2 regions of the Achromobacter spanius genome follow, and region 2 is predicted to be linked to the other one. Evidence: riboswitches for the same ligand, from Rfam matches in the RefSeq annotation. Region 2 holds a riboswitch; the other holds the start of a gene.
The links. Region 2 has a riboswitch for glycine ahead of gcvT (glycine cleavage system aminomethyltransferase GcvT). Riboswitches for the same ligand answer to the same signal wherever they lie in the genome.
Positions count from the first base shown of each region.

Region 1: another riboswitch for glycine. It lies ahead of ELS24_RS19470 (D-amino acid dehydrogenase); the one in region 2 lies ahead of gcvT (glycine cleavage system aminomethyltransferase GcvT).

Region 1 is NZ_CP034689.1:4,265,889-4,280,558, forward strand. It holds gene ELS24_RS19430 (ABC transporter permease) at 1-136, opposite strand, end outside; gene ELS24_RS19435 (ABC transporter substrate-binding protein) at 195-1,862, opposite strand; gene ELS24_RS19440 (Zn-dependent hydrolase) at 2,219-3,508, opposite strand; gene ELS24_RS19445 (spinster family MFS transporter) at 3,611-4,966, opposite strand; gene ELS24_RS19450 (helix-turn-helix domain-containing protein) at 5,072-6,106, shown strand; gene ELS24_RS19455 (NAD/NADP-dependent octopine/nopaline dehydrogenase family protein) at 6,356-7,453, shown strand; gene ELS24_RS19460 (3-hydroxybutyryl-CoA dehydrogenase) at 7,456-8,448, shown strand; gene ampC (class C beta-lactamase) at 8,487-9,707, opposite strand; glycine riboswitch at 9,896-9,986, shown strand; gene ELS24_RS19470 (D-amino acid dehydrogenase) at 10,125-11,372, shown strand; gene ELS24_RS19475 (M23 family metallopeptidase) at 11,329-11,883, opposite strand; gene ELS24_RS19480 (lactonase family protein) at 11,951-13,168, opposite strand; gene ELS24_RS19485 (BBE domain-containing protein) at 13,200-14,670, opposite strand, start outside.
Region 2 is NZ_CP034689.1:5,749,554-5,764,223, forward strand. It holds gene ELS24_RS26315 (ABC transporter permease) at 1-346, shown strand, start outside; gene ELS24_RS26320 (ABC transporter permease) at 356-1,261, shown strand; partial or broken gene ELS24_RS26325 (ABC transporter ATP-binding protein) at 1,261-2,957, shown strand; gene ELS24_RS26330 (amidase) at 3,028-4,437, shown strand; gene ELS24_RS26335 (M81 family metallopeptidase) at 4,468-5,943, shown strand; gene ELS24_RS26340 (DUF945 family protein) at 6,207-8,168, shown strand; gene gcvP (aminomethyl-transferring glycine dehydrogenase) at 8,266-11,139, opposite strand; gene gcvH (glycine cleavage system protein GcvH) at 11,215-11,592, opposite strand; gene gcvT (glycine cleavage system aminomethyltransferase GcvT) at 11,695-12,795, opposite strand; glycine riboswitch at 12,888-13,011, opposite strand; glycine riboswitch at 13,045-13,140, opposite strand; gene ELS24_RS26360 (ZIP family metal transporter) at 13,256-14,149, opposite strand; gene ELS24_RS26365 (superoxide dismutase) at 14,179-14,670, opposite strand, start outside.

The sequences.
Region 1 (14,670 bases), 1.5 Mb from region 2:
CGGCGGACGCATCGGGAGGAAGAATGGACACCAGCGGATCGCCGGGCGCCAGGTGGATCAGCAGAAAACAGAGCAGCGCGACCCCCACCATGATGGGCAAGGCGTACACGATGCGCCGCAGGATGTAAGACAGCATAGGCGTCACCGGCTAGGGCGCCGAAGGCCGCACGGGGCAGCCTTCGGCGCGTTCAGGATCAATCCATCGACATGGTGGCGATATCGATGAACCAGCTCTTGGGCTGCACCACGCCCTTGACCTTCGGCGAAATCGCGCGCGGGCCGACGTCATGCGCAATCCAGACAAACGGCGCCTCTTCGACCACGCGCGCATGCAGCTTGGCCAGGGCGGCGTCGCGTTCGGCGGGGGTGAAGGTGGTGCGCGCATCCTTGATCAAGTCGTCGATTTCGGCGTTGCCGAAATAGCCCCAGTTGTTGGAGGCCGGCGGAAAGGTCTTGGTGCTGGCAAAGCGCACGATGGCGAAGAACGGGTCCATGGCCGCGAAGCTGACGTTGATGGCGTCGCTGCCGTTGGCCGACGGGTCCTTGGCGCCCTTGCGCCAGTTGGTGAACAAGGTGTTCCACTCCACCACGTCAAAGCTCACGTCGAAGTAGCAGTCCTTCAGGTTCTGCTGCACGAACTCGTTCATGGGCAGAGGCTGCATCTGGCCGGAGCCCGATGCCGAGGTCTGCACCTTCACCTTGATGGGCTTGGCCTGGGAATAACCCGCTTCGGTCATCAGCTTGCGCGCGGCGTCCGGGTCGTACTTGATGTCGAACTTGGGGTTGCCCCACCACGGATGGCCCGGCGGCACCGTGCCCTTGGGCTCGCCCATCATGCCGCCCAGCAACTGCTTGAGCTCGCCCCGGTTCACGCACAGGTTGGCGGCCTTGCGCACGCGCGCATCGAGCCACGGCGAGCCTTCCTTGAACGACAACTGCCACGGCCACACGTGCGGCTGTTCATTGGAATAGATGATGAAGCCACGGCTCTTGATGGCGTCGAAGGCGTCCGGCGCTGGCGCTTCAATCCAATCCACCTGGCCGGACATCAACGCAGCCGTGCGCGAGTTGGCTTCGGGCAGCGGCAGCATCACCACGCGGTCGATCTTCGGGCGGCGCTTTTCGTCCCAGTACTGGTCGTACTTCACCACTTCGAGCCGTTCGCGCGGCACGAACTTGGCCATCTTGAACGGGCCGGTGCCCGAGGCATCGGCGGCAAAGGCGGCCCAGGCCTTTTGCGAACGCTCGGCCGGATCCGTGACGGACGCCGGCACCTCGGCCAGCTTCTTCTTCCACTGCGCGGGCGACGCCATGTACAGATTGGTCAGGTTGATCGGCAGAAAGGAATCCGGCTCGGACGTCGTCAGTTCCACCGTCAGGTCATCGATCTTTTTCGCGGACCTAAGGGTCGGCATGCGCGAGGCCGTCACGCCTACCTGGCTGGCGTCGAACTGCGGCGCGCTCTTGTCCAAGACCTTGCCCACGTTCCAGACCACGGCGTCGGCATTGAAGTCGGACCCATCGTGGAACTTCACGCCGGGGCGCAGCTTGAATACCCACTTGGTCTTGTCCGAAGCGTCCACATCCCACGACACGGCAAGGTCGGGGATCAGCACGCTGGGCCCGTCCTTCTTGGACAGGTCCCATTGCGTCAGGCCGTCGTACATCGGAATGCCGGTGAAGCGGTTTCCCTCAAAGCCTTGGTCGGGCTGGCCCAGCGTGCGAGGGATGTCGCCGGCGGTCATGCCGATGCGCAACACCTTTTCGGCTTGCGCCGCGCCAGGGGCGATCACTGCAACGCCGGCGGCCGTCAGCGCAAGCGCGGCGGCATAGGACTTGAGGCGGAAACTCCGTGTCTGCATGTGGTTCTCCAATGTCTTGCAAGATGCCTTCCCCGCGAGGGTGAGGCGCGCGTGAACAGGGTTGGTACACAGATTTTGTATAAGCAATATCCGTGCCATTTTTGGAACCGGGAAGCAGAGTCAGGGATAGTCCCGAGGCGGGCGCGGGGGTGCCGGGCGCAGCGTCGGACGCCCCCGCCGCGCGAACGTGTCCGAGCGCGTGCGGGGAGTCAATGCAAAGGGATTACCAGCAGGTGCTGGGGTGGGTGACGGGTAGGAGCCAGACGGGCGACAGGCACCACGGCGGCGCGAAGTGCGCTCCCCGTGCGCCGCCTTGGTGCAGCATGCACACGTCCGCGCACCTGCGCGTCAACACATCAGTTGGCAACGCCCGCTTGCGCCAGCATGGCGCGCAGCAGGACGTTGCATCCTGCCTCCAGATGGTCGGGGCGCGCGTCTTCGATTTCGTTGTGGCTGATGCCGTCCTTGCAGGGCACGAAGATCATGGCCGCGGGCGCCACACGGGCCACGTAGACGGCATCGTGCCCCGCCCCGCTGACCACGTTCATCGCCGACAAGCCCAGGTCGCGCGCGCCTTCGCGCACCGACTGCACCAAGGCAGGCGCGAACGGTTGCGGCGCAAAGTACACCACCTGCTCGATCTGCGCCGTGACGCCACGGCTGTCGGCCGCCGCATCCACCGCCGCGCGCAAGGCCGCGTCCATGGCCGAGAGCGTGGCGTCGTCGGCCGCGCGCAGGTCCACGGTCAGGCGCACGCGGCCGGGAATCACATTGCGCGAATTGGGGAACACATCCATCCAGCCCACCGTGGCACGCGCATCCGGCGCGTGCGCCAGGGCAATCTGGTTCACCGCCAGCACCAGCTCGGACGCCGCCAGCAAGGCATCGCGGCGCAGCGGCATGGGCGTGGGGCCAGCATGCGCCTCGACGCCCGTCAGCACCACGTCGTACCAGCGCTGGCCCAAGGCGGCGGTGACCACGCCGATGACCGTGTCGGCGGCTTCCAGCACGGGGCCTTGCTCAATGTGCGCCTCGAAGTAGGCGCCTACGTCATAGGCAGGGACGCCGTCCTGCCGCGCTGGCGGCACGGCAACCTGGCCCGCATAGCCGATGGCCTCCAGGGCCTGGCTGACGCTCACGCCCTCGCGGTCCTGCTGCGCCAGCGCATGCTGCAAGGTAAAGGCCCCGGCATACACGCCCGAGCCCATCATCACCGGCACAAAGCGCGAGCCCTCTTCATTGGTCCAGACAGCCAGTTCCAGCGGCGCCTCGGTCTGCACGCCATGGTCATTCAGCGTGCGCAGCACCTCCAGCCCGGCCAGCACGCCGTAGTTGCCATCGAACTTGCCGCCCGTGGGCTGGGTGTCGATGTGGCTGCCCGTCATGACGGCGGGCAAGTCGTTGTTGCGGCCCGGGCGGCGCGCGAAGATATTGCCGATGGCGTCCACGCGGACATCACAGCCGGCCTCTTGTACCCAACGCACGAACAGGTCGCGTCCCTGGCGGTCCAGGTCGGTCAGGGCCAGGCGGCACACGCCGCCTTTTTCCGTACCGCCAATCTGCGCCAGATCCATCAATGACTGCCATAGGCGCGCGCCATCCACGCGCAGGTCGGCCAGCGTTTCGGTAGCGGGGGCAAGGCTCATGGGGACTCCTGTTCAACAAGCAGCCGCGCAAGCTCGCGGCACGGGTTCTGGTTCGGACTCGCCCGATTCTGCTCTGTGTACCAGCGCCCTGCCAAGCCCCATTTACAAGACGTAGCCCTGGCCGTGTTCTTGCGTGAGGCTCTGCCGGTAGCTGGCGCAGCCCACCGCCAGCAGCAGCACGCACAGCACGGTGGCCCCGGCGATCAGCAGCGACAGCGATTGCCCTACCGCGCCGGGGTTGCCGAACAGCCGGTCGGTCAGCAAGGCGACAGCCGTGGTGCCCACGCCTAGACCGATCAAATTTGAGATCAGCAGGAACAGCGCCGAAACCTGCGCGCGAATCTGGTTGGGCGGCAGGATCTGCATCGCGGCGGTAGACGTCGGCATCGGAAACGAGGCGAAGAACATGGCGGGCAGCAGCAAGCCCACCGACAGCCACAAGCTGTCCACCTGCGTGAACGCCACCGCCGGCAGCGCCATGCCCACCGCGCCGATCACGCCCGCGCGCAACGGCGCGTCGCGATAGCCGCGCTTGGCCAGCCCGTCCATCAACCAGCCACCGCAGAAGACGCCGGCCGTGTTGGCCACCAGCACCACCACACCCAGCATGTAGCCGGCTTCCACGGGCGACATGCCGAAGCGGCGCATGTAGAACGCGGGCGTCCAGCTCAGCAGTGCGAACAGCACCATGGCGTAGAAAGAAAAGCCCAGGTAGTGGCAGAAGAACGTGCGCCGGTGCCGGCCCAGAAAGCGGAAGGTGTCGCGGATGCTGGGCTTTTGCGCCTGGCCGTCGGCGGCGCGGCGCAGGCCCAGGCGCTGCGGATCGCGCACGGTCAACACAATCAGCAGCGCCACCAGCAAGCCGGGCAAGCCCACGATAAAAAACGTGACCTGCCAGGGCCGCATCGCGCCCACCCAAGGAACCACCACGCTGTCCACGCTTTTCAGCAGGTTGATGACATAGCCGCCGATCAGGAAGGCCATGCCGCCGCCGATGAACGAACCTATCGAATAGACGCCCACCGCGCGGCCGAGCTTGTCGCGCGGGAACATGTCGCTAAGCATGGAATAGGTGGCGGGCGACAAGGCGGCCTCGCCCACGCCCACGCCGATGCGCGCCAGGAACATGTGGGCAAAACTGCGCGACAGGCCACAGGCGGCCGTCGCCAGGCTCCAGAACGCCACGCCGATCGCGATGATCTTGGGGCGCGAATAGCGGTCGGCCAGCAAGGCGATGGGAATGCCCATGACGGCGTAGAACAAGGAAAACGCCAGGCCGTGCAGCAGGCTGAACTGCGTGTCTGACAGTTGCAGATCGCGCTTGATGGGTTCGATCATCAGCGCCAGGATCTGCCGGTCGACGAAGGAAAATATGTACGCTAGCATGCATATCACCACGACGTACCACTCGTAGGCGTAGCGTCTTTTGGCCAGTGGCGGCAGGGTGGCGTCGGTCATGTTTTTTCCCTTGTCTTGTCCTTGTTCTGTCCATCGTTTGTAGGCCTTTGCGCCGCCGGACTCTATACGCCGCGCGCAACGGCTGTTCCCACCGCGCAGGAAAGCATGTTCAACGACACCTATCCGCTGAACCGACATTGCTTGCTGAACTCGGGCAACGCCGCCGAGGTCAAGGATCAGGTCAGCCAACACCTGTGGTCGCACCGCATGTGCGTCGCCCAGGGAAAACCCTTGCAGTCGCGGCTGTACGGCGTGTTCTTCGGCAACGCCGCGCTGTTCGATCTGCACTACGGCGCCGAAGTCGAGATCGATGCGGGCGACATCGCCAGCTATTACCTGATCCGTATCACGTTGCAAGGCTCGGGCCTGGTCACGCTGGGCAAGCGCAGCGCGGCCATGCAGGCGGGCAGCCTGACGATTTCGTCACCGTCCGAGCCCAGCATCATCAGCATCGGCCGCGACTGCCGCAACCTGATCCTGCGCGTGGAACGGCAGGCGCTTGAACATCAGTTGCAACGCCTGCTGGACCGGCCCATCAAGCACGCGCTGGTCTTCGACCTGGAAGTCGGCCCCAATTCCCCCGGCCTGGCCGCCGTGCGCGAAACGCTGGACTATCTTTGCCGGCTGTACCAGCACCCCGCCATTGATGGCGTGACGCAGACGCTGGCGGCGGGCTTTTCCGACTACCTGCTGGCCTTGCTGCTGACGCAACTGCCGCACAACTATTCCGACGCACTGCGCACCGACCACCGCCAGCCCTTGCCGCAGCACGTACGCCGCGCGCGCGACTACATCGAGACCCATGTCGATGAAGCGATTTCATTGGCTGACCTGGCGGCGCACTGTGGCGTATCCGTGCGCACGCTGCAAAACGGCTTCACGCAGTTTCTCAAGCAAAGCCCCAGCGACTACGTGCGCCACCAGCGCCTGACGCTGGTGCATGCCGCGCTGGAACAGGCCCGCGCGGGCGACAGCGTGACCGACATCCTGCTACGCCACGGCGTAACCAGCTTCGGCCATTTCGCCACGCACTACCGCAAGCGCTACGGATGTCTTCCATCAGACACCTTGCGCCAAAATCGTAGGATGGGTGAAGCGCGAGACGCCATCCAAAAAAATGGAAATGGAGATCGCGCGTAACCCATCGCGCGGAGGTGATGCTGTGGCTGAGGGGGTTAAGAATTCCATCGCTGCTTGATGGGTTGCGCGCGTTGCGCAGCATTGTTCTTTTTTAAGGATTCTCGCGCTTCACCCATCCTACGGCCATCCTTTTTCGCTGTTAGCCGCGCGCCGCATTTCCTTGCCGGATCTGAACGGCGCTTGCGCGTTTGGCGCAGCCCGCGCTCCGCGCCACCGCTAGGATCAAGCCTTCATCGAAGGAGCTTGATCATGCGAATCAGCGTCATAGGCGGCGGACATGGCTGCTACGCGGCAGCCGCCGAACTGGCCGAAAAAGGACACGAGGTGCGCTGGTGGCGCCGCGACGGCGCCGCCTTCCAGGGCTTGCGCGATGCCGGCGCGTTGACGGTCACCGACTATCGCGGCACGCGCCAGGTGCCGCTGGGTTCCGGCCCCGGCCATCTGGCGCTGACAGATGCCTTGCCTGACGCCGTGGCCGACGCGCAGGTGCTGGTCATCCCCCTGCCCTGCACCACCCACGACGCGCTCGCCGCCGCCTTGGCGCCGCTGCTGCAAGACGGCCAGGTGGTGTTCCTGCCGCCCGGCACGTTCGGCAGCTACCTTTTTGCGCGCGCGCAGAAAGACGCCGGCAACCCCGCCCGCGTCGCGTATGCGGAAACCGGCACCCTGCCCTACCTGGCGCGCAAACACGGCAACACGGTGGTGATCAGCGGGTACGCCACGCGCCTGCCCACCGGCGTGTTTCCCAGCCGCCTGACCGACAACGCGCTGGCGCTGCTGGGCCAGGCCTACCCCAGCATCGAACCCATCGAAGACGGACTGGCGGGCGCGCTGATGAACGCCGGCCCCATCATCCACCCGCCGCTCATCCTGATGAATGCCGGCCCCTTGGAACACTTCGACAAGTGGGACATCCATAACGAAGGCACGCAGCCCGCCATCCGCCGCGTGACCGACACGCTGGACGCCGAACGCGTGGCCATCCGCGAGGCGCTGGGCTACGGGGCGCCGCACTTTCCGCTGGCCGATCACTACGCCAGCCAAGGCGACGAATGGATGTACGGACGCGGCGCGCACGGCAAGCTGACCGACAGCGGCGACTGGCGCGAAACCATCGACCTGCACACGCACCGCTACATGCTGGAAGACACGCGGCTGGGGCTGTCGTTCCTGGTGTCCACCGGCCGCTGGGCAGACGTACCGACGCCGGTCGCGCAGGGCCTGCTGAATATCGCCAGCGCCATCACCGGCCGCGATCTTTACGCCGAAGGCCGCACACTGGAACGCCTGGGGCTGGACCGCTTGTCGCGTGCCGGCATGGCGGAATTGCTGGAACAGGGGTGCTGATCATGGAAGACAGAATCTGCGTGATCGGCGCCGGCCGCATGGGCGAAGGCATCACCTTGTCGTACGTGCATGCCGGCCGCGACGTGACGCTTATCGACATCAAGCCCAGAACGCCCGCCGAACAAGCCGAGCACCACGCGCGCGTGCTGGCCAACCTGCGGCGCGAACTGGGCACGCTAAGCCGCCTGGGTTTGCTGGATGCCGAGCAGGCCGACACCGCCATGCAGCGCGTGCGCCTGTGCGGGCGCGATGACGCCATTGCCGATCTTCAACACGCGCGCGTCGTCTTCGAAGCCGTGCCCGAACGCCTGGACGCCAAGCGCGACGCCTTCGCCTGGTTGGGGCAAGTCTGCGCGAAGGACGCCATCATCGCATCAACCACTTCCACGTTTCTGGTGACCGAGCTGGCGCAACTGGTGCACGGCCCCGAGCGCTTTCTGAACGCGCATTGGCTCAACCCGGCCTATCTGATTCCGCTGGTTGAAGTCAGCCGTGGACCGCGTACGGATGATGCCGCCTTGCAAGCCTTGCTGGACGTGCTACGCCAGGCCGGAAAGGTGCCCGTGCAGTGCGCGCCCTCGGCGGGCTACATCGTGCCGCGCATCCAGGCGCTGGCGATGAACGAAGCCGCCCGCATGGTCGAGGAAGGCGTGGCCAGCGCCGAGGACATCGACACGGCCGTGCGCCTGGGATTTGGATTGCGCTTTTCGGTGCTGGGCTTGCTGGAATTCATCGACTGGGGCGGCGGCGACATCCTGTACTACGCGTCGCGCTACCTTGAAGGCGAGATCGGCCCACGCTTCGCGTCGCCGGATGTCATCGCCCGCAACATGGAACAAGGCCGCAACGGGCTGCGCGATGGCAAAGGCTTTTACGACTATGCCGGCGTGGACGTGGACGCCTACAAGATGGAGCGCCTGGGGCAGCTGTGCAAGCGGCTGGAAGTGATGGGGCTATTGCCGCGCGCGGGTGGTGCGCGCCAGCCACCCCCTTAGCGCGCGTCCGCTTCAACTCAGCGCGCGTCCGCTTCAACTCAGCGCGCGTCCGCCTCAAGAATGCGATACGCCAGGCGCACGCGCGCCTCGTTCGGAATATTTCGATTGGCCAGGATCACCACGCCGACCTTCCTGGCAGGCACGAACGCCACGTAGGCGCCGAAGCCGTTGGTGGAACCGGTCTTGTTGATCCACACATCGGCGCGCGGCGACTGCGGCGGCGTCAAGGCCTTGGCCGGCTGGCTCTGGCTGTTCATCGTGCCCGCGTTGGCGGCCAACAGCGCGTCCAGCGTGACGGGGTACGCCAGTTGTTCCCACGCCAGGTCCTGCGTCATCGCGCCCACGTCGTAGTAAGCCACGTGCGTGTCCGCCAGCGCCTTGGCAATCACGGCATCACCAACAACGTCCTGGGCAATCTTCGCTTCGCGCGCGGCCTTCGCGCTGAATTCGCGCGGGGCAGACGCGACGCCCATGTTCGCATCCACAAAGCGGATCAGGTCGCTGGCGCTGGTCTTCACGCCGTACGCTTCGTCGGCCAGCACGCCCGGGTTCACGCGCACGGGCGCGTTCTGTTTGTTGTAGCCCTGCGCGTAGTCACCCATCTTGGCGGCCGGCACGTGGATGTATGTGTTGGACAAGCCCAGCCGGGGCAACAGCGTCTTCTCGATGGCTTGTGCATACGGCTCACCCAGGCTCTTGGCCGCCACCACGCCCAGCATGCCGATGCTGGGGTTGGCATAGGTGCGGTACGTGCCCGGCGCGTAGCGCGGCGTCCAGGCAGCCAGGTAGGCCATCAATTGTGCGTCGTCCGTCACCGCGTCCGGCACTTGCAGGGGAAAGCCGCCGCCCGTGTGCGTGCCCAGGTGTATCAGGTTCAGTTTGCCGAATGCCGTGCCCTGCAAGGCCGGCACGAAGCGCGCCGGGCTGTCGGACAGCGACAGCTTGCCCAGCGCCTGGGCATAGGTGGCCAAGGTGGCGGTAAAGGTCTTGCTGATGGAGCCCAGCTCGAACAATGTGTCGCGGCTGACGGGGGTGTGCGTTTGCAGCGAGGCCACGCCATAGTTGCGGAATTCATGCTGCCCTTCGCGGGTGACGGCGATGGCCAGGCCGGCCACGTCGTACTCCTGCATCAGCGCATGCACGGCGTCGTCGATATCGGCGCCAGCAGGCACCGGCTCGGCACGCGCGGGCTGGCCGGAGGTGGCGGATTGATCCGCCTTCGCAGGAGGCGAGCCCGCCTGCGCGCCGGACACGGCCATCAACGAAAACAGGGAGCAGCCGGCCACGGTGGCCAGGGCGTGCAAGACGGCGCGTCGCGCGGCGTGAAACATCATTCCTATCGTCCTCTCGGTTTGCGCCGCCCCATCAACGTGCGCGGCGCACGCGACATAGTACTAACCCTGAATCAATTACGACAGGAACTTGGCTATTCTCTACCCCGTCGATTCAAAACCGCGCAGAAGAGATTGGCCCTTGCGGCCAACGCCGACGGAGCAACCGCCCCGGAAACTCTCAGGCAACAGGACTGCGCGCGTCTAGACAATCTGGAGAGAGGCGCCGTGTGCGCCCACCGAAGGGGAACCCGCCGCAAAGCCGGCCGGGTGAAGCTCTCAGGTATCAAAGACAGATGGGGTGCCGCGTCCACATTGGGTGCGGCCACCCCCTCTGGAGCCACCATGCCCCGCATCGCCATCATTGGCGCCGGTATCACCGGCGTCACGTCCGCCTATGCCTTGTGCAAACTGGGATACCAGGTCACCGTCTACGACCGCCAGCGCTATCCCGCCATGGAAACGTCCTACGCCAACGGTGGCCAATTGTCCGCCAGCAACGCCGAAGTCTGGAACAGCACCGCGACCATTCTCAAAGGGCTGCGCTGGATGCTGCGCAAAAACGCGCCGCTGTTGCTGAACCCCCGGTTCAGTTGGCACAAGTATTCGTGGCTGGCGCAGTTCATGGGGCAAATTCCCAACTACCGCGACAACACCATCGCCACCACGCGCCTGGCCATCCAGGCGCGGCAACACCTGTTCGATATGGCCGAGGCCGAAGGCATTGACTTCGACCTGGAACGCCGAGGCATCTTGCACATCTACCACGATGCCGACAGCTTCAAGGCGGCACATCGCGCCAACGCGCTATTGCAAGCCGGCGGGCTGGACCGCTATGCGGTCACCGCCGACGAAGCCCGCGCCATCGAACCCACCCTGCAAAGCCAGTGCCACGGTGGCTTCTACACGCCGTCGGACGCCACCGGCGACATCCACAAGTTCACCCGAGGCCTGGCCCGCGCGTGCGAACGCCGTGGCGTGGCCTTCGTGCAAGACGCCGACATCGGCGCCATTCGCCCGCACAACGGCGGATACCGGCTGGAGGTACGGCGCAACGGCGGCGCCGAACGCGAACCGCACGAGGCCGACGCCATCGTGGTGTGCGCGGGATCCGCCAGCCGACAATTCGCCAAGCTGCTGGGCGACACGCTGAACATCTACCCGGTCAAGGGCTATTCGATCAGCGTGCACCTGGACGACGTCGACAGCCGCGCCGCCGCGCCCCGCGTCAGCTTGCTGGACGAAGCGGCAAAGATCGTCACCAGCCGCCTGGGCGACCGCTTCCGCGTGGCGGGCACGGCCGAGTTCAACGGCTTCAACCTGGACATCCGCGCCGAGCGCGTGCAACCCCTGATCGACTGGACCCGCCAGCATTTCCCCAACGTGATGACATCGCGCGTGGTGCCCTGGTGCGGCCTGCGCCCGATGACGCCCAACATGCTGCCGCGCGTCGGGCCGGGCAAGCGCCCGGGCGTGTTCTACAACACCGGGCATGGGCACCTGGGCTGGACCCTGTCGGCGGCCACCGCGCAAGTGCTGGCGGAAAGCGTCAGGACGGCGTTTTCTTCGTCACCAACAGCGCATACGGGTTGATGGCCCCGCCGTCATAAATTCCATAATGCAAATGCGGCGGCGTTCCTTGGGCATTCCCCGTATTGCCGACATAACCCAGCACGTCGCCCGGCGCCACCAATTGCCCGCGTTCAATGTCGGCGTAGCCGTCCAGATGCGCGTAGTAATGCCGTTGGCGGCCGGGGCCCAGCACCCACACCACCTGGCCGCCCAGGTTGTTGGTGCCCACCTGCATCACCACGCCTTCGGTGGTGGACAGCACGGGCGTGCCACGGGGCGCAAAGATGTCGATGCCCTCGTGGCGCCGGCCACCCGACCTGGCTGCGCCCCAGGTGTCGGCAAGGCGCGCGGCGGACACGCCCTGTACCGGCACAGGCAATGACGCCGGGGCTTGCTGCCAGGCAAGCCGCGCCATATGCCAGGGCGCGCGCGCCGCGTCGGGCAGGCGCGGCCAGGCCCAGACCGCCAGCGCGGCCAACAAGGAAAGTACGACGATGCGCTTGATGAAGCGCAAGACAGGGTTGGCGTTCATGAACCGTTCGACGCCGAGCGGGCGGAGGGGTTCCCCGGTGTGCGAAATGAACAGGGCGCTCGGCCCCCTACGCGAACACCAGGCACACAGGCGTGGGGGCCTGAGCCACCACCTGGGGGCTGCCCAGGCGGCCCGTCTTGGCATCGATGCCAAGACGCAGTATCGAATCGCCCTTCTGGTTCAGCGCGTACAAGGCTCCGCCATCCGGCGCCAGGGCCAACGCGCGCGGAAAACGCAGCCCCTCGGTCCAGAACTGCAGGGGCGTCAACGCGCCGTCCGCGCCGATGTCGAACACGGCAATGCTGTCGGCCTGCGGATGATCGTTCTGCACCCGGCGGGTTGAGACATACAAAAAGCGGCCGGACGGGTGGATAAGCAGCGCCGCCGCGTCGCCCGTGCCGGTAAAGCCCGAGGGCGTGGCCGGCACCGTGTGGCGCGGTTCAAGCACACGGCCCGCGATGACGTCATAACCATGGCACGACACGCTGGCATCAAGCTCGTTGACCACATACAGCAACGCGCCGTCGGGATGCAGCGCCAGGTGGCGCGGCCCGCTGCCTGGCGGCAGCTCGGTGCGTCCGGCAAGCGACAAGTCGCCGTCTTCAAACGTGAAAAGATTGATGCGGTCGCTGCCCAAATCAGTCGCCAGCACGCGCAGGCCGGTGGGGTCGAACAACACCATGTGCGGGTGCGCGGACTGCTGTTCGGGGCGAGGGCCCGAGCCGGTTTCCTTGACAATGCCCGACACCGCGCCCAGCGAGCCATCGCGGTGGATGGGCAGCACGTTGTAGGTGCCGCCCAGATACTGCGCGGTGACCAGATGCTTGCCATCCGGCGACACCGCCAGGTGGGCAGGCGCGGTGCTGGACAAGGACAGCGGCTGCCGGTTCAGCAAGCGCAGGCGGCCATCATCGGGATCAATGGCGTAGGCTTCCGCCGTGCCCCGGGGCAGCCCTTGCCAGAGTTCGATCTCGTTGATGGCGTACAGAAAACGCCGCGTCGGATGCATGGCGAGGTAGGACGGGTTGTCGCTTTCCATGACCTGGATCAGCCGCCAGCCCGCCTCGCGCACCGCAAACACCTGTATGCCCGCCGACGGCGGCCCGCCCGCCGTGCCGCCCGGCGCATCGTGCGTGTAGGTGCCCACATAGGCGAAGGCGGCGGCATCGCCACGGGATGCCGTGGCGCCCATCGCAGACAACCACGGCCCCGCCGCGCTCGCGGCCGACAAGCCGCCCGCAAGCTGGATAAAGGATCTGCGCGGCGCGCTGGCAAGGGTATTCATGGCAGGTTCCGGCTGGGCGTAGCGGGCGTCATCACGGGCGCACCGACATCGCATGGTGGAAGACATTGTTCGGATCGTAGCGGCGCTTGACCTGTTGCAGGAAAGGATAAAGCTCGCCCTTGCCGTAATACAACCGCGGCCACACGGCATACGCAAGCATGTCGCGGTCGGGGTAGTTGATGTAGCAGCCTTGATAGCGGTCCCCGGGATACGGCGTGCCCGCTACATCGCGTTCGGACGGCTCCGCCGGGTCGGCATACACGTCACGGTAGAAGTCCGTCATCCAGCGCAAATGAATGGCGTCCTGGTCAGCGTGGGTCCAGTAGCTTTGGTATTGCAGCTTCATGACCGATTCGCGCTGATGCACGGCGGTGTCGCGCAGGCGTTCGGGGCGGTTGATGGCGCCGCCATAGGAGTCCACTTGCAACAGCGACTGGCGCAGGTCGGCGCCGGGCATATCGCGAGTCAGGTGCACGTAAATGCGGGCGGCTTCATGCGCGCTGAAGTTGCGTTTCATATAGGCGGACTTGTATTTGCCACGTTGGTTTGGCCCAGAACCATTCAGCGTTTGCGTGGCCGTCAGCCAGTCGTAGCGAATGACGGTGTGAGGTTCGCTGCAGAGCAGGTCGCCGCCGATGCGCGGGCGCGGCAGGCCCGGCGTGGTGGGGCGCGCGGCCACCGGCGCGCAGGCGCGAAAGCGGTCCAGAAAGTCTTGCAGCACCGTCAGGTCTTGGCAGGTGCCGTCGGGGTTGCAGAACTGCACGATCATCACGATCTGCCCCGCCGCCTGATGCGTAAGCTTCAGCAAAGAGAACATGCCCCAGGTATCGGACTGCCTGCCCCGCGTTTCCCAATAGCTGCCGTAGATGTCCAGCAATTGCGCGAAGCGTCGGGGCGTCATGCCGGCCCAGTCGAACGCGACCGTGGCGATGGCCACTTCGCGCGGGGCCTGTGGCAGCGTGGCGAAACCATAGCTGGTGATCACGCCGAAGTTGCCGCCGCCCCCGCCGCGGCAGGCACGGAACAGGTCAGGGTCGCGCGTGGCGTTGACGGTGCGCGGCACGACGTTGCCGCCCGCGTCCACCGTCAGGATGTCGACCGCGCTCAGCCAGTCGCACGCCAGCCCTTGCAAGCGCGACAGCAGGCCGTAGCCGCCGCCTGTGATGTGGCCGCCCGCCCCCACCGAATAGCATGAACCGCCGGGCAAGGACACGCCATGGCGCTTGTACAGGTCTTGGTCGCCGTTCCAGTTTTGCGAACCAGCCGCAATGCGCAGCAGCCCGTCGGATGCGGGCGGCACGCGGTCCAGCAGGCTGAGGTCCAGGATGACGCCGTCGGGATTGTTCGAGACGAAGTCCTCGTAGCAATGGCCCCCGCTGCGTATCGTGGGGCGCTTGCCGTCGGCGACGATGCGGGTCAGGGCGCGGGCCGCATCCTCGGGCGTTTCACAGAGTTCGATGCGTGCGACGGCATCAGCAGGTTGAGCGGGCCACCGCAGGTTG
Region 2 (14,670 bases):
CACGCGCACCAGCGTGATCGAGGTCATGGGTGAAGACTTCATCCGCACCGCGCGTTCCAAGGGTCTGGGTGAAACCGGCGTGCTGCTTGGCCATGCGCTGCGCAACGCCGCCGTGCCCATCGCCACGGTGGTGGGCCTGGGCATTGCGCTCTTGATCAGCGGCGTGGTCGTGACCGAATCGGTGTTCAACATTCCCGGCCTGGGTCGCCTGGTGGTGGAAGCCGTGCTGGCGCGTGACTACCCCGTCATCCAGGGCCTGACGTTGTTCTTCGCGTTCGTCTACGTGTTCATCAATCTGGTTGTCGATTGCGCCTACACGGTGTTCGACCCGCGAATCAGGTACTAGGGCAGAGCCATGCAAACGCCAACCGATGCCGCCGCGCAAGCGGCCGCCGACCTTCCCGGAGGCGGCACTCCTCACGTCACCGCCTGGCGGCAAGTCCGCCAGGGCCTTAAAAGCTGGCCGGTCATGCTGGCGCTGGTGGTGCTGGTCGCCATCGTCGCCATTGCCGTGTTCGCGCCGCTGCTGGGCACGGTGGACCCCACCTTCATCGACCCGGGCTCGCGCCTGAAGCAGCCCTTTACCGACTTCCTGTTCGGCACCGACGCCTTTGGCCGCGACGTCTGGTCGCGCGTGGCCTACGGCGCGCGCATCTCGCTGATCGCGGGCCTGGGCGCCGCGGTCGTCAGCGTCGTCATCGGCCTGATCATCGGCGTCATCGCCGGCTGGTTCCGGTCGCTGGACGGGCTCATCATGCGGACCATGGACGCCATCATGGCGATTCCCGGCATCCTGCTGGCGATTGCCCTGGTGTCCGTCACCGGCGCCAGCATCATGACTGTGCTGATCGCCATCACCATCCCGGAAATTCCCCGGGTGGTGCGGCTGGTGCGCGGGCAGATCCTGACGGTGCGCGGCGAACCCTATGTGGAAGCCGCGCTGGCGCTGGGCACGCCCTTGCCGCTGCTCTTGTGGCGCCACATGGTGCCCAGCACCATCGCGCCGCTGACGGTGCAAGGCACGTATGTGTTCGCCTCGGCCATGCTGACCGAGGCCATCCTCAGCTTTCTTGGCGCGGGCATCCCGCCCGAGATCGCGTCGTGGGGCAACATCATGTCCGAAGGCCGCATGTACTTCCGCATGCTGCCCGGCCTGATTCTCTTTCCCGGCCTGTTCCTGTCGCTGACGGTGCTTAGCGTGAACATCCTGGGTGACGCCCTGCGCGACGCGCTGGACCCGAAAATGGTGCGCAGGATCTGATGCCGATGACCTACTCTCCTACTCCCCCGCGGGCGACACCTCGTCCGCCATCCTGGCCATTCGCAACCTGTCGGTGGAAGTGGCCGGCGCGGGCAACCGCGTCGTGCGCAACCTCAGCCTGGACGTGCACGCTGGTGAAACCGTGTGCGTGGTTGGCGAATCCGGCTCCGGCAAATCGGTCACGTCGCTGGCCGTGATGGGCCTGTTGCCACCCGGCGTCCTGTCGATCAGCGCGGGTTCCATCCGCGTGGAAGGCGAAGACGTCGCCACCGCGTCGCAGCGGCGGCTGCGCGAAATGCGCGCGACCCGCATGGCCATGGTGTTCCAGGAACCCATGACGGCGCTGAACCCCGTGCACACCATGGGCAAGCAGGTAGACGAAGTGCTGCGCCTGCACCGCAAGGGCATGAGCGCCGCCGAACGCCGCGCCAAGGTGCTGGACATGTTCCAGTCGGTGCACCTGCCGGATGTCGAACGCATATTCGAGGCTTACCCGCATCAGCTGTCGGGCGGCCAGCGCCAGCGCATCGTGATAGCGATGGCGCTGATCCTGGAACCCAAGCTGCTGATCGCCGACGAACCCACGACCGCGCTGGACGTGACCACACAAAAGCAGATTCTGGCGCTGATCAAGGAACTGCAGGTCAAGCACAAGACCGCGGTGCTGTTCATCACGCACGACTTCGGCGTGGTGGCCGAGATTTCGGATCGCATCGTGGTGATGAACCGCGGCGACCTGATCGAAAGCGGCACGCGCAACGAAATCCTGGCCGAACCCAAGCAGTCCTACACGCGGCGCCTGGTGTCGTCCGTGCCCAGCCTGGTGCCCAACCGGCGTGACGCGCCCGACGGCCAGCCGGTGCTGCACGTCAAGGGCCTGGGCCGCACCTATGCCGGCAAAAGCTCGCTGTTCTCCCGCACGGCCGCGCAGAACGTCATAGCCGCGTCCGACGTGAACCTGACGCTGCGCAAGGGTGAAATCCTGGGCATCGTGGGCGAATCCGGTTCGGGCAAGTCCACGGTGGCGCGTTGCATCGTGCGTCTGATCGAACCCACGGCCGGCCACATGATGATGGGCGGCGAAGACCTCAGCACGCTGTCCGGCTCGGCCTTGCGCCCGGTGCGCCGCCGCATTCAGATTGTGTTCCAGGACCCCTACCGGTCGCTGAACCCGCGCCGCACGGTGGGTGAATCCATCATCGAAGGCCTGCTCAACTTCGGCATGCCGCGCGACCAGGCCGTGAAGCGCGCGGGCGAAACGCTGACCGTGGTGGGCATGAGCCCCGACGCCATGCGCCGCTACCCGCATCAGTTCTCTGGTGGCCAACGCCAGCGCATCTGCATCGCGCGCGCGCTGGTGATGGACCCGGAAATCCTGGTGGCCGACGAAGCCGTGTCGGCGCTGGACGTATCCGTGCAGGCGCAGGTGCTGGAACTGCTGGAACAGGTGCGTCAACGCACGGGCGTCGGCGTGCTGTTCATCACCCACGACTTGCGCGTGGCCGCGCAGATTTGCGACACCATCATGGTCATGCAGCGCGGCAAGGTCGTTGAAACCGGCTCGGCCGAAACCGTGCTGACCGACCCTCGGCATGAGTACACGCGCACCTTGATCGACGCGGCCCCGGGGCGCGACTGGGACTTCCGCAACTTCCAGCCCGTGGCCACCACGCTGGCGCAAGCCGCCGCATCCTGATGCGCTGGTGTGCTGATGTGCTGATGTCCTGATCACCCGAATTGCCTTCCTTTGCAACACTGGAACCCAGATGTCACAACCGCATGAATTGTCCGCCCAGGAACTGCTGCAGGCGTATCGCGACAAGACCCTGTCGCCGGTCGAAGCCACGCGCTCCGTGCTCGAACACATCGAGCGCTGGGAACCGCACCTGAAGGCCACCTATGCGCTGGACCCCGACGGCGCGCTGGAGATGGCCCGCGCCTCGGAGGCCCGCTGGATGAAGGGCGAGCCGCAATCGGCCGGCGGCTATTCGCTGGACGGCGTGCCCGCCACCATCAAGGAAAACATCGCCACGCGCGGCACGCCCGTGCCCCTGGGCACCGCCGCCACCGAGCTGACCCCGGCGGCTGCCGACGCGCCGCCCGCCGCCCGCATGCGTGAAGCGGGCGCGGTGCTGCTGGGCAAGACCACCATGCCCGACTTCGGCATGCTGTCCTCGGGCCTGTCCAGCTTTCATGAGCTGACCCGCAACCCCTGGGACCTGACGAAGAACCCGGGCGGCTCCAGCGCCGGCGCGGGCGCGGCGGCCGCGGCGGGCTATGGCCCCTTGCACATCGGCACCGACATCGGCGGTTCGGTGCGCCTGCCGGCCGCCTGGTGCGGCATTGCCACGCTGAAACCCAGCCTGGGCCGCATCCCTATCGACCCGCCCTTCATGGGCCGTTGCGCCGGCCCCATGACGCGCACCATCACCGACGCCGCGCTGATGATGGGCGTGCTGTCGCAGCCCGACGCGCGCGACCACATGAGCCTGCCCTTCCAGGACTTTGACTGGCTCAACCTGGCGCAAGACGTCAAGGGCCTGCGCATCGGCCTGCTGATGGACGCCGGCTGCGGCCTGCCGCTGGACCCGGAAGTACGCGACGCCGTGCAAGCCGCCGCGCAAGCCTTCGAGGCGGCGGGCGCCATCGTCACGCCCATGCTGCCTTGGATGACGCCCGACATGCTGGAAGGCGTGGACCGCTTCTGGCGCACGCGATCGTCCATAGACCTGGCCGCGCTACCTGAAGCCCGCCGCGCCAAGATCCTGCCGTTCATCCGCGCCTGGGCGGAAAGCGGTGGCGGGCAGACCGGCGAAGCCGTGTTCAAGAGCTACTACGAAACGCTGAACGTGCGCGCCAAGACCGTGGCCGCCTGCGCGCCTTTCGACTACGTGCTGTCGCCCGTGGCGCCGGTGGTGGCATACAACGCCGAATGGCCGTCGCCCACCAATGAGGTGGCCACCACCATGCACCACATCGGCTTCACGCTGCCCTTCAACATGAGCGAACAGCCCGCCGCGTCCGTCAATTGCGGCTACACCCGAGCGGGCCTGCCAATTGGCCTGCAAATTGCCGGGGCGCGCTTTGACGACCTGGGCGTGTTGCGCGTGGCACGCGCGTGGGAACAGATGCGCCCCGCGCAGCAGCCGTGGCCGCAGCCCCCCAAGACGAACTGAGCTTCCCCTACCCTTTCCACAGGAATTCCCATGCGTTGGCTCTTGGCAATGATCAAGCACGAGACGAATACCTATTCGCCCGTGCCGACCCCGCTGGAACGCTTTTTCCGCGGCAGTCCTGAAATCCTGGCTGGCGAACGCGCCATCAAGGCCTACGAAAACACCGACAGCGGGTTGGGCGGGTATATCGAAGTGGCCCGCCGCGAGGGCGCGGAAATCGTGGTGCCGGTGGCCGCCGAGTCCTGGCCCAGCGGCCCCACCAGCGCCGACACCCACGAACGCCTGTGCAAGCTGGTGCTGGACCAGGTCAAGCTGGGCGGCTTTGACGCCATCTTGCTGGACCTGCACGGCGCCATGGTCGCCGAAGGCGTGGAAGACGCGGAAGGCGATCTGCTGCGCCGCCTGCGTGAAATCGACCCGACCACGCCCGTGGCGGTCACGCTGGACATGCACGCCAACATCTACGACGACATCGTCAACAACGCCACCGTCATCAGCGGCTTTCACACCTATCCGCACGTGGACATCCGCGACGCCGGCGTGCGCGCGGCCAACGTCATCGTCCGCGCGCTCAAGGGTGAAATCAAACCCGTCATGAGCTGGGCCAACAAGCCCATGCTGCCGCACATCATGTGCCAGGGCACGCACGCCGCGCCCAATAAGCCCTTGCAGGAGCGCTGCAAGGAACTGGAAGCGGGCGGCGTGCTGGCGGCGTCGGTCTTCGTGGGCTTTCCGCACGCGGACATCCGCGAAGCCGGCTTGAGCGCCGTCGTCTGTACCGACGGCAACCTGGCCGAGGCTGAGAAACACCGCGACGAACTGCTGGAACGCGCCTGGACAGGCCGCGCCGACTGGGTGTTCCACCCCGAGCCGCTGGAACCCACCATCGCGCGCGCCAAGCAGATCGAACAAGGCCCCGTCGTGTTGCTGGACCACTTCGACAACACCGGCTCGGGCGGCACCATGGACACCACCGCCGTGCTGGCCGAAGTGCTGCGTCAGGAACTGGACAACGTGGTGTTCTACGCCATCTGCGACCCGGACGCGGCGAACGAAGCCGCCGCCGCGGGCGTGGGCAAGACCATCACGATCAAGCTGGGCGGCAAGCTGGCCATGCCCGCCATCAAGCAGCCGAGCGAACCGCTGGAAGTGACGGGCCGCGTCAAGCTGGTGTTTGACGGCGTCTACCTGAACCGAGGCCCCATGTACCGGGGCGTGCGCAACGACACGGGCCTGACCGTCGTCATCGACACCGGTCGGGTCGAGATCGTGGTGGTGTCGCGTCACCAGGAACCCTTTGACATCAACTGCCTGCTGTCGGCCGGCATCGACCCGCTGCAAAAGCGCTATGTCGTATTGAAAAGCCGGGTGCACTGGCGCGCGGGTTTTTCCGACATGGCGACAGAAGTCATCGAATGCACCGGGGTGGGCGTGACCACATCCGATTACAGCCAGCTTGAATTCAAGAACGTGCGCCGCCCGATCTACCCCTTGGACCCGCTGTAAATCACGCTAAAAACAACTGAACCCACGCGATAACCGCGGAATTGTCGACAAAAAGGCCAGCGTTGATCGCTGGCCTTTCATTTTGAAACCTCCCGTAACTGTGCGCACGGTCATGTGTCCCTTCGCGTCGGTATACTCCGCCGCGGGCCCTTACAGGCCGATGAATACGTATACGCCGGCAGCCGCGCGTGGGTAACCACGGCGCGATGGCTCAGTGCCTTGCCTGCCGGGTATGACTCGACAATCAACGAAGAAGCAAAACGATGAAAAAGAGCGTAGCGATCACCCTCGGCGTGGTCATAGTGGGAGCGGGAAGCTGGATAGGCGCCACTTGGTATACCGGCAAACGCATTGAGGAAAGCTCGCAACGCCATCTGGCCGAAGCCAACGAAAAGCTGGCCAAGCTGACGCCGTTGTTCGGTCTGCGCATTGACCAGATCAAGTACGAACGCAGCCTGTTCTCGACCCAGGCGCGCTACGGCCTGTCGCTGGTGAAGAACGACAAGAGCCTGGACGACATGCCCGCCGGCATGATTGAGTTCGACGCGGTCATTGAACACGGCCCCTTCCCCAAGACCGCCCTGTCGCGCGGCGCCCTGGCGCCCAAGCTGGCTTTCGTGCACGCTGAAATCGCCAAGACGGACAACCTGAAGGAAGTGTTCGCCCTGACCAAGGACGTCTCGCCCCTGGTCAGCGACGCCATGATCAGCTATGGCGGCACCACCAGCTCCACATCGAAGATTGCGCCGGTGTCGACGGCCGTGGACGGCAATTCGATCGACTTCAGCGGCATGCTGATCACCGGCACGTTCGACCGTTCGCTGGAAGCCGTCACCGCGCACGGCGTGATGGACAAGCTGGCCATCGACGGCACGAAGAGCAACGACCCGGTCGTCATGGCCATCACCGGCATGACGATGGACGTCAACAGCCGCATGGGCAAGTTCGGCGTGTCCATGGGCGACTCCGATCTGAAGATCAAGCGCGTCGACGTCACCCGCCCGGGCGACGACGTCAAGCTGTCGCTGGACAACTTCGGCTATGGCGTGAAGCTGTCCGAAGACGACAAGGCCATCAACGTTCAAGCCACCTATCAAACGGGCGACATGACCGTGAACGACGTGGCGTTGGGCAACGGCCAGGCCGTGATCAAGCTGGCCAAACTGGACGGCCAGGCCGTCAAGCAACTGTCCGACACCTACAACCAGATGCTGCGCCAACTCATGGGGCATGCTGAAGACGAAGGCCTGAAGGACGAGCAGGTCCAGACCATGCTGGACGCCGCCGGCAAGCTGTTGGCGGGTAACCCGTCGTTCAGCATCGACCCCATCAGCTGGAAAACCGCCAAGGGCGAAAGCAAGCTGAACTTCACGCTGGACCTGGCCAACCCGCCCGACGTGAAGAACCTGACGCCGCAAGAGATCGCCGTCCAGGCCATCAAGCGCATCGACGCCACGCTCATCATCTCCAAGCCCATGGTGCAGGACCTGGCGACGCAGTACGCGATCAAGAAAGAGGGCCTGACGCCCGAGAAGGCAGCCGAAGGCGCGGCGGAAAGCGTGCGCCAGATGTCCGGCATGGCCGAGATGCTCAACGTGGGCAAGAACGACGGCGACAACATCGTCGGCAAGTTCACCTTCGCTGACGGCATGGGCAACTTGAACGGCAAGGAAATTCCCGCCGAAGAACTGTTCAGCGGCCTGCTGGGTGCAACCGGCATGGGCGGCGGCATGGACGACTTTGACGACGAACCGATGCCGGACATGGGCCAGGAAGAACCTGCCGCGGATGCGACGCCCGCCGTCGGCGTGATGCAGGATTTCAGCCTGGACACGGTCAGCAGCCTGCTGGACGACATGGGCATCACCGCCAACAAGCTGGATGGCGACGAAGGCCCCGTGCTGTTGCTGGATGCCGGCAACACCGGCGCCAGCGAGCTGCGCCTGGAATTCCTGTGCAACGACTTCACCGAAAAGTGCCTGGACCTGGTCATGACGGCCACGTACCAGACCAAGAAGCCGATGCCGCTGAAGGCCATCAATAGCTGGAACCAGGAATACCGCTGGACGCGCGCCTATCTGGACGACAAGAACCAGGCCGTGCTGCAGATGGACATGAACGCGGAAGGCGGCATCGGCAAGGACAACCTGCAGATCCTGCTGAATACCTTCATCAGCATCGCCGAAGACTTCAACACGGCGGCGCAGGCAGCGCCGGCCAAGTAAGCCTGATAGCCATCAGGGCAAACGCCCAGCAAAAAGCCTCCATCTTGCGATGGAGGCTTTTTTATCGCCGGGCGCCAAGCACCCGGCTCGCCATGCGTTACGCGTAGGCTTCGATCGGCAGGCAGGCGCAGACCAGGTTGCGGTCGCCGTAGGCGTTGTCCACACGGGCTACCGGCGGCCAGTACTTGGCCTCGCGCAGCGACGCCACCGGGTAGGCGGCCTGCTGGCGCGGGTAGTCGTGCAGCCATTCTTCGGCCAGCAGCATCTGCGCGGTGTGCGGCGCGTTCTTCAGCACGTTGTCGTCGCGGTCACGCTCACCACGCTCAACCTGGGCGATTTCCTCGCGGATGGAGATCATGGCGTCGATGAAGCGGTCAAGCTCGGCCACGCCCTCGGATTCCGTGGGCTCGACCATCAGCGTGCCCGCCACCGGGAAGCTCATGGTGGGCGCGTGGAAGCCGTAGTCCATCAGCCGCTTGGCGATGTCTTCGGCGCTGATGCCGCTGGTTTCCTTCAGCGGGCGCACGTCCAGGATGCACTCGTGCGCCACGCGGCCATTGCGGCCCGCGTACAGCACCGGGTAGTGGTCGCGCAGGCGGGTGGCGATGTAGTTGGCGTTCAGGATGGCCACTTCGGTGGCGCGGCGCAGGCCGTCGGCGCCCATCAGCGCGATGTACACGAACGGAATCGGCAGAATGCCGGCCGAGCCGAACGGCGCGGCCGAGACCGGGCCAACCTTGGCGTCGCCGGGCAGCTTGCCCTGCTCGTTCACCACGCCCGGCAGGTACGGCGCCAGATGCGCGCGCACCGCCACGGGGCCCACGCCGGGGCCGCCGCCGCCGTGCGGAATGCAGAAGGTCTTGTGCAGGTTCAGGTGCGATACGTCGGAGCCGAACTTGCCCGGCTGGGCCACGCCCACCATCGCGTTCATGTTGGCACCGTCCAGGTACACCTGGCCGCCGGCCTGGTGGACCAGATCGCAGATTTCGGTGACGGCTTCCTCGAACACGCCGTGCGTGGACGGGTAGGTGATCATCAGCGCGGCGAGCTTGTCGCCCACCTGTTCAATCTTGGCGCGCAGGTCGGAAAGATCAACGTTGCCGTTGGAATCAGACGCCACCACCACCACGTCCATGCCGGCCAGTTGGGCCGACGCGGGGTTGGTGCCGTGGGCCGAAGCCGGGATCAGGCAGACGTTGCGCTGATGCTGGCCGTTGGCCTGGTGGTAGCCGCGGATGGCCAGCAGGCCGGCGTATTCGCCCTGCGCGCCCGAGTTGGGTTGCAGGCTGATGTTGTCGTAGCCGGTGATTTCGCACAGCGCGGCCGACAGACGGTCGATCAGTTCGTTGTAGCCCTGGCTTTGCGAGGCGGGGGCAAACGGGTGGATCAGCGCGAACTCGGGCCAGGTGATGGGGATCATCTCGGCCGTGGCGTTCAGCTTCATGGTGCACGAACCCAGCGGGATCATCGTGCGGTCCAGCGCCAGGTCCTTGTCGGCCAGCTTGCGCAGGTAGCGCAGCATGTCGGTTTCGGATTGCACGCTGGAGAAAACCGGGTGCTTCAGGATGGCGCTTTCGCGCGCGACCGATGCGGGAATGCCGCTGGCGGCGGCCGCGTCCAGCGCGTCGATGTCGAGTTCGACGTCGTCGCGTTCCAGGCCGGCGGCGAACACGTTGACCAGCGCTTGCAAGTCAGCGACGGTGACGGTTTCGTCCAGCGACACCGCCAGGCGCGCGCCATCGACGCGGCGCAGGTTGATGTGCTCGCACTCGGCGGCGGTCAGGATGGCCGGGGTGGCGGCGCCCGTTTCCAGCAACAGCGTGTCAAAGAACGTGTCGTTGACCACCTTCACGCCCAACTTGATCAGTTCACCACGCAGGATGGCGGTGCTGCGCTGCACGCGCTGGGCGATGCGGCGAATGCCTTCCGGACCATGCCACACGGCGTACATGCCGGCCATCACGGCCAGCAGCACTTGCGCGGTGCAGATGTTGGACGTGGCCTTCTCGCGGCGGATGTGCTGTTCGCGCGTTTGCAGCGCCAGGCGCATCGCCGGGTTGCCTTGCGCGTCTTTCGACACGCCGACCAAACGGCCGGCCATGTTGCGCTTGAAGGAATCCTTGCAGGCCATGAAGCCGGCGTGCGGCCCACCAAAGCCGAACGGCACGCCAAAGCGTTGCGCCGAACCGATGGCGATGTCCGCGCCCCACTCGCCCGGGGCGGCCAACAGGGCCAGCGCCAGCAGGTCGGTGGCACACGCCACCACGGCGCCTTGCGCGTGGGCGGCTTCCGCCAGCTTGCGGTAGTCGGACACGGAACCGGTGCTGTGCGGGTATTGCAGCAGCACGCCAAAGCACTCGGGCAGGCCTTCGGCCTCGTCACCCACGGCGATTTCCAGCCCCAGGCCTTCGGCGCGCGTACGCACGACTTCGATGGTCTGCGGATGCACGTGGCGCGAAATGAAGAACACCGGGCTCTGCGACTTGGCGCCACGGCGAGCCAGCGTCATGGCTTCGGCGGCGGCGGTGCTTTCGTCCAGCAGCGAGGCGTTGGAGATGTCCAGCCCGGTCAGGTCGGCGACCATGGTCTGGTAGTTCAAGAGCGCTTCAAGACGCCCTTGCGAGATCTCCGGCTGATACGGCGTGTAGGCCGTGTACCAGGCGGGGTTCTCAAGAATGTTGCGCAGCACGACATTAGGCGTCTGCGTGCCGTAGTACCCCTGGCCGATGTAGTTGCGAAAGACCTTGTTGCGGCCGGCAATCTGCTTCAGCTCGGCCAGCACGTCGGTTTCGCTGCGCGAGGGCGGCAGCGCCAGCGGGGCCTGGCTGCGGATCTTGGCGGGCACGACTTCGTCGATCAGGGCGTCCAGGCTGGCGCTGCCAATCACTTGGAGCATGGCGGCCTGGTCGGCGTCGGACGGGCCGATGTGGCGGGGGATGAAGTCGGTATGGGTGTCTAGGGCGCGCGACATGGAGAGATCTCGGGGTGGTGGTGCATTTCGCGAGCCGGGCGCGCCACGAGGACGGCGCGCCCGGCTCGAACCGGCTTAACCGTTGGCGACGGCTTCGTAGCCGGCGGCGTCCAGCAGCTTGTCGGCGTCGGCGGCGTTGACCGGCTTGATCTTGAAGATCCAGGTGGTGAAGGCCGATTCGTTGATCAGGCTGGGGTTGTTTTCCAGTTCGTCGTTGAAAGCGACGATTTCACCGTCGACCGGGGCGTAGATGTCGGAAGCGGCCTTGACCGACTCGACCACGCCGGCGGTTTCGCCCGCCTTCAGCTTGGCGCCGACATTCACGTCGCCAACGAAAACCAGGTCGCCCAATTGGTCCTGGGCGGTGTCGGTGATGCCGACGACGAACACGTCGCCTTCAGCTTTGACCCATTCGTGGGACGGGGTGTACTTGCGATCGGTGGGCAGGCTCATGGGAAATCCTCTAGGGAATACGGGGTAGATGAATGGTGTTGCGCGCCTCGCGCGAACGCCGCGTGCGTGAAGGCAGGCGGCCGGTCGCGCGAAGCTTCGAGTTTACGAGTGTTCGACGGCTTTGCCGTTACGAACAAAAGGCAGCTTGCAGACCAGGGCGGGCACCCATTTGCCACGGATATCGACTTCGACCGTGTCGCCCGGACGCACACCTTGCGGCAGGCGGGCAAAGCCGATCGACACGCCCAGCGTGGGCGACATGGTGCCGCTGGTGAGCTCACCCGTGCCGGCGGGTGTGCGCACGGCCATGTGGGCGCGCATCACGCCGCGCTCTTGCAGCTTCAGGCCGACAAAGGCGGCGGGGGTGGCGAATTGTTCTAGCGCGTCGCGGCCGATGAAGCGGCGCTCGGCGTTCTTCAAGGACACGGTCCAGGTCAGGCCGGCCTGGTCGGGCTGGGTCAGCTCGTCCATGTCTTGGCCGTACAGGTTCATGCCGGCTTCCAGGCGCAGCGTGTCGCGCGCGCCCAGGCCCGCCGGGCGTACGCCCTGGGCGGCAAGGTCGCGCCACAGTTGCACGACGTCGGCGGCGGGCAGGACGATTTCAAAGCCGTCTTCGCCGGTGTAGCCGGTGCGCGCAACCAGCGTGTCGTCGCCCACGCGGGCGGCGACGAAGGGAGTCAGGGGTTCGGTAGCGGCCTGCCAGGCCGGGCGCGCGGCCCAGACCTTGGCGCGGGCGTTGGGGCCCTGCACGGCCACCATGGCCAGGTCGCAGCGCGGGGTGATGGCAACGTCAAAATTGCCGGCCTGCTTCACGCGCTGCATCCAGGCCACGTCTTTGTCGGCGGTGCCGGCGTTGACCACCACGCGCCATTCGTCGGCGGCGAAGAAATAGATGATCAGGTCGTCGATAACGCCGCCCTGCGGGTTCAGCATGCAGGAATACAGCGCCTTGCCGGGCACGGTCAGCTTGGCGACGTCATTGGCGACCAGGCGTTGCAGGAAGGCGAAGGCGTCCGGGCCAGCGACATCGACATTCAGCATGTGCGACACGTCGAACATGCCGGCGTCCTGGCGCACCGCGTGGTGCTCTTCAAGCTGCGAGCCGTAGGCCAAGGGCATGTCCCAGCCGCCGAAGTCGACCATTCGGGCGCCGGAAGCGATGTGTTCGTCGGCCAGCGGGGTGCGTTTGAGGGTTGCGGACATGCGCGAGAACTCCGGGACGGCAATGCTTTGCCAGGGTTACGGAATGCCGGTCGTGACAAGGCTGGTTGCGCTTGCACGGCATCGGCTGAATATTCCGCCCCTCTGTCCTTTTGCCTGAGAGTTGCCCCGCGCGTGGCGGGTTTGCACCTTCGGCGCCTGGGCTGCTCGCTGTGTCCCGAATTCGGGGCGGCGCCAGGTCTCTCCAGAGTACTGTTTTGCCTCATCCACACGGTAAAAACCGGGACGGGGCAAGCATGTGCGGTATCGGTTACCTGAGCGATTCTGGGCGAATTGCGCCTTCGGCGGCGGCCCACTGAAACGGCCGCTCTCTCCCGCAAACATGCGTGACAGCGGCGCCAAGCATACAACGAAAACCAGCCCCGGAAAAGCGCGATTTTGGGGCTCGCCCCCTTGGCAAACCACTGCCGGGAAGCCGCGCTCGGCTTGACGCCAGCGGAGGCTATCCCAGCGCCGTGTCCAGCAACATCATCAGCACAAAGCCCAGCATCAGCCCGCAAGTGGCGTAGACCTCGTGCCCCTTGCGGTGCGATTCGGGAATGATTTCATGGCTGATGACAAACAGCATGGCGCCAGCCGCGAATCCCAGACCCCAGGGCAGCAGCATCGCCGACCAGCCCACGATGGCGGCGCCCAGCACGGCGCCCAGCGGCTCGACCAGCCCCGACAACATCCCCAGCGCCACGGCGAAGGTTCGCGTGTAGCCGGCTGCCAGCAACGCCACCGCCACGACCAACCCTTCGGGAACGTCCTGGATGGCGATGCCGGTAGCCAGCGCGGTGCCGGCCACCGGATCGCCGCCCGCAAAGCCGACCCCGATGGCCAGGCCTTCGGGCAGGTTATGCAGGGTGATGGCGATGACGAACAGCCAGGCCCGGCGAATGCGGCGCGACTCGATGCCTTCGCGCCCCTTGATGAAGTGTTCGTGCGGCAGCGTGCGGTCCATGATGAGCAGCACGGCGGCGCCCAACAGAATGGCCGCCCCCACCGTCAGCCCCGCGCCCCACGGGCCCATGCCCTGGCTTTCGGCCGCCGCGATGCCCGGGGCCACCAGCGAAAACGCGCAGGCCGCCAGCATGACGCCAGCGCCGAAGCCGAACATGCTGTCCTGGACCTTTTGCGGAATGGTGCGGGCGAACAGAATGGGCAAGGTGCCCAGCGCGGTGGCGGCGGCGGCCACCAGGCCGCCCAGCAAGGCGTCAGCTACGTGCGGCGCGCGCACATCCAGATAAGCCCACAACTGGTGCAAAGCCAGGCATGACACCAAGACCGCCAGCGTCCAGACACTGATGCTGGTGGCCGCGGGACGCACGCGATGACGACTGAAGGTGTTCATGGGGCGGCTGCCTCCGTCACAGAGCGGGCTTAGCCCTTCGCAGCCGCATAGCGGCGAGCCACTTCGGACCAATTCACGACATTGTAAAAGGCGCCTATGTATTCAGGACGACGGTTTTGGTACTTGAGGTAATAGGCGTGTTCCCAGACGTCCAGACCCAGGATCGGGGTGTTGCCCTGCATCAGCGGGCTGTCCTGGTTGGCGCTGCTTTCCACCACCAGCTTGCCGGCGGGCGTGACCGAAAGCCAGGCCCAGCCGCTGCCAAAGCGGGTCAGGGCGGCTTTGGTGAAGGCCTCGCGGAAAGCAGCCATGCCGCCCAGTTCGGCATCGATGGCGGCGGCCAGCGCGCCATCAGGCTCACCGCCGCCTTCGGGCGACATGACGGACCAGAACAAGCTGTGGTTGGCGTGCCCGCCGCCATGGTTGCGCACCGCGCCGCGTATGGCTTCGGGCAATTGGTCCAGGCGCGCGACCAGGGCTTCAACAGGCTCTTCCGTGCTGATGCCCGCGCTATCCAGCGC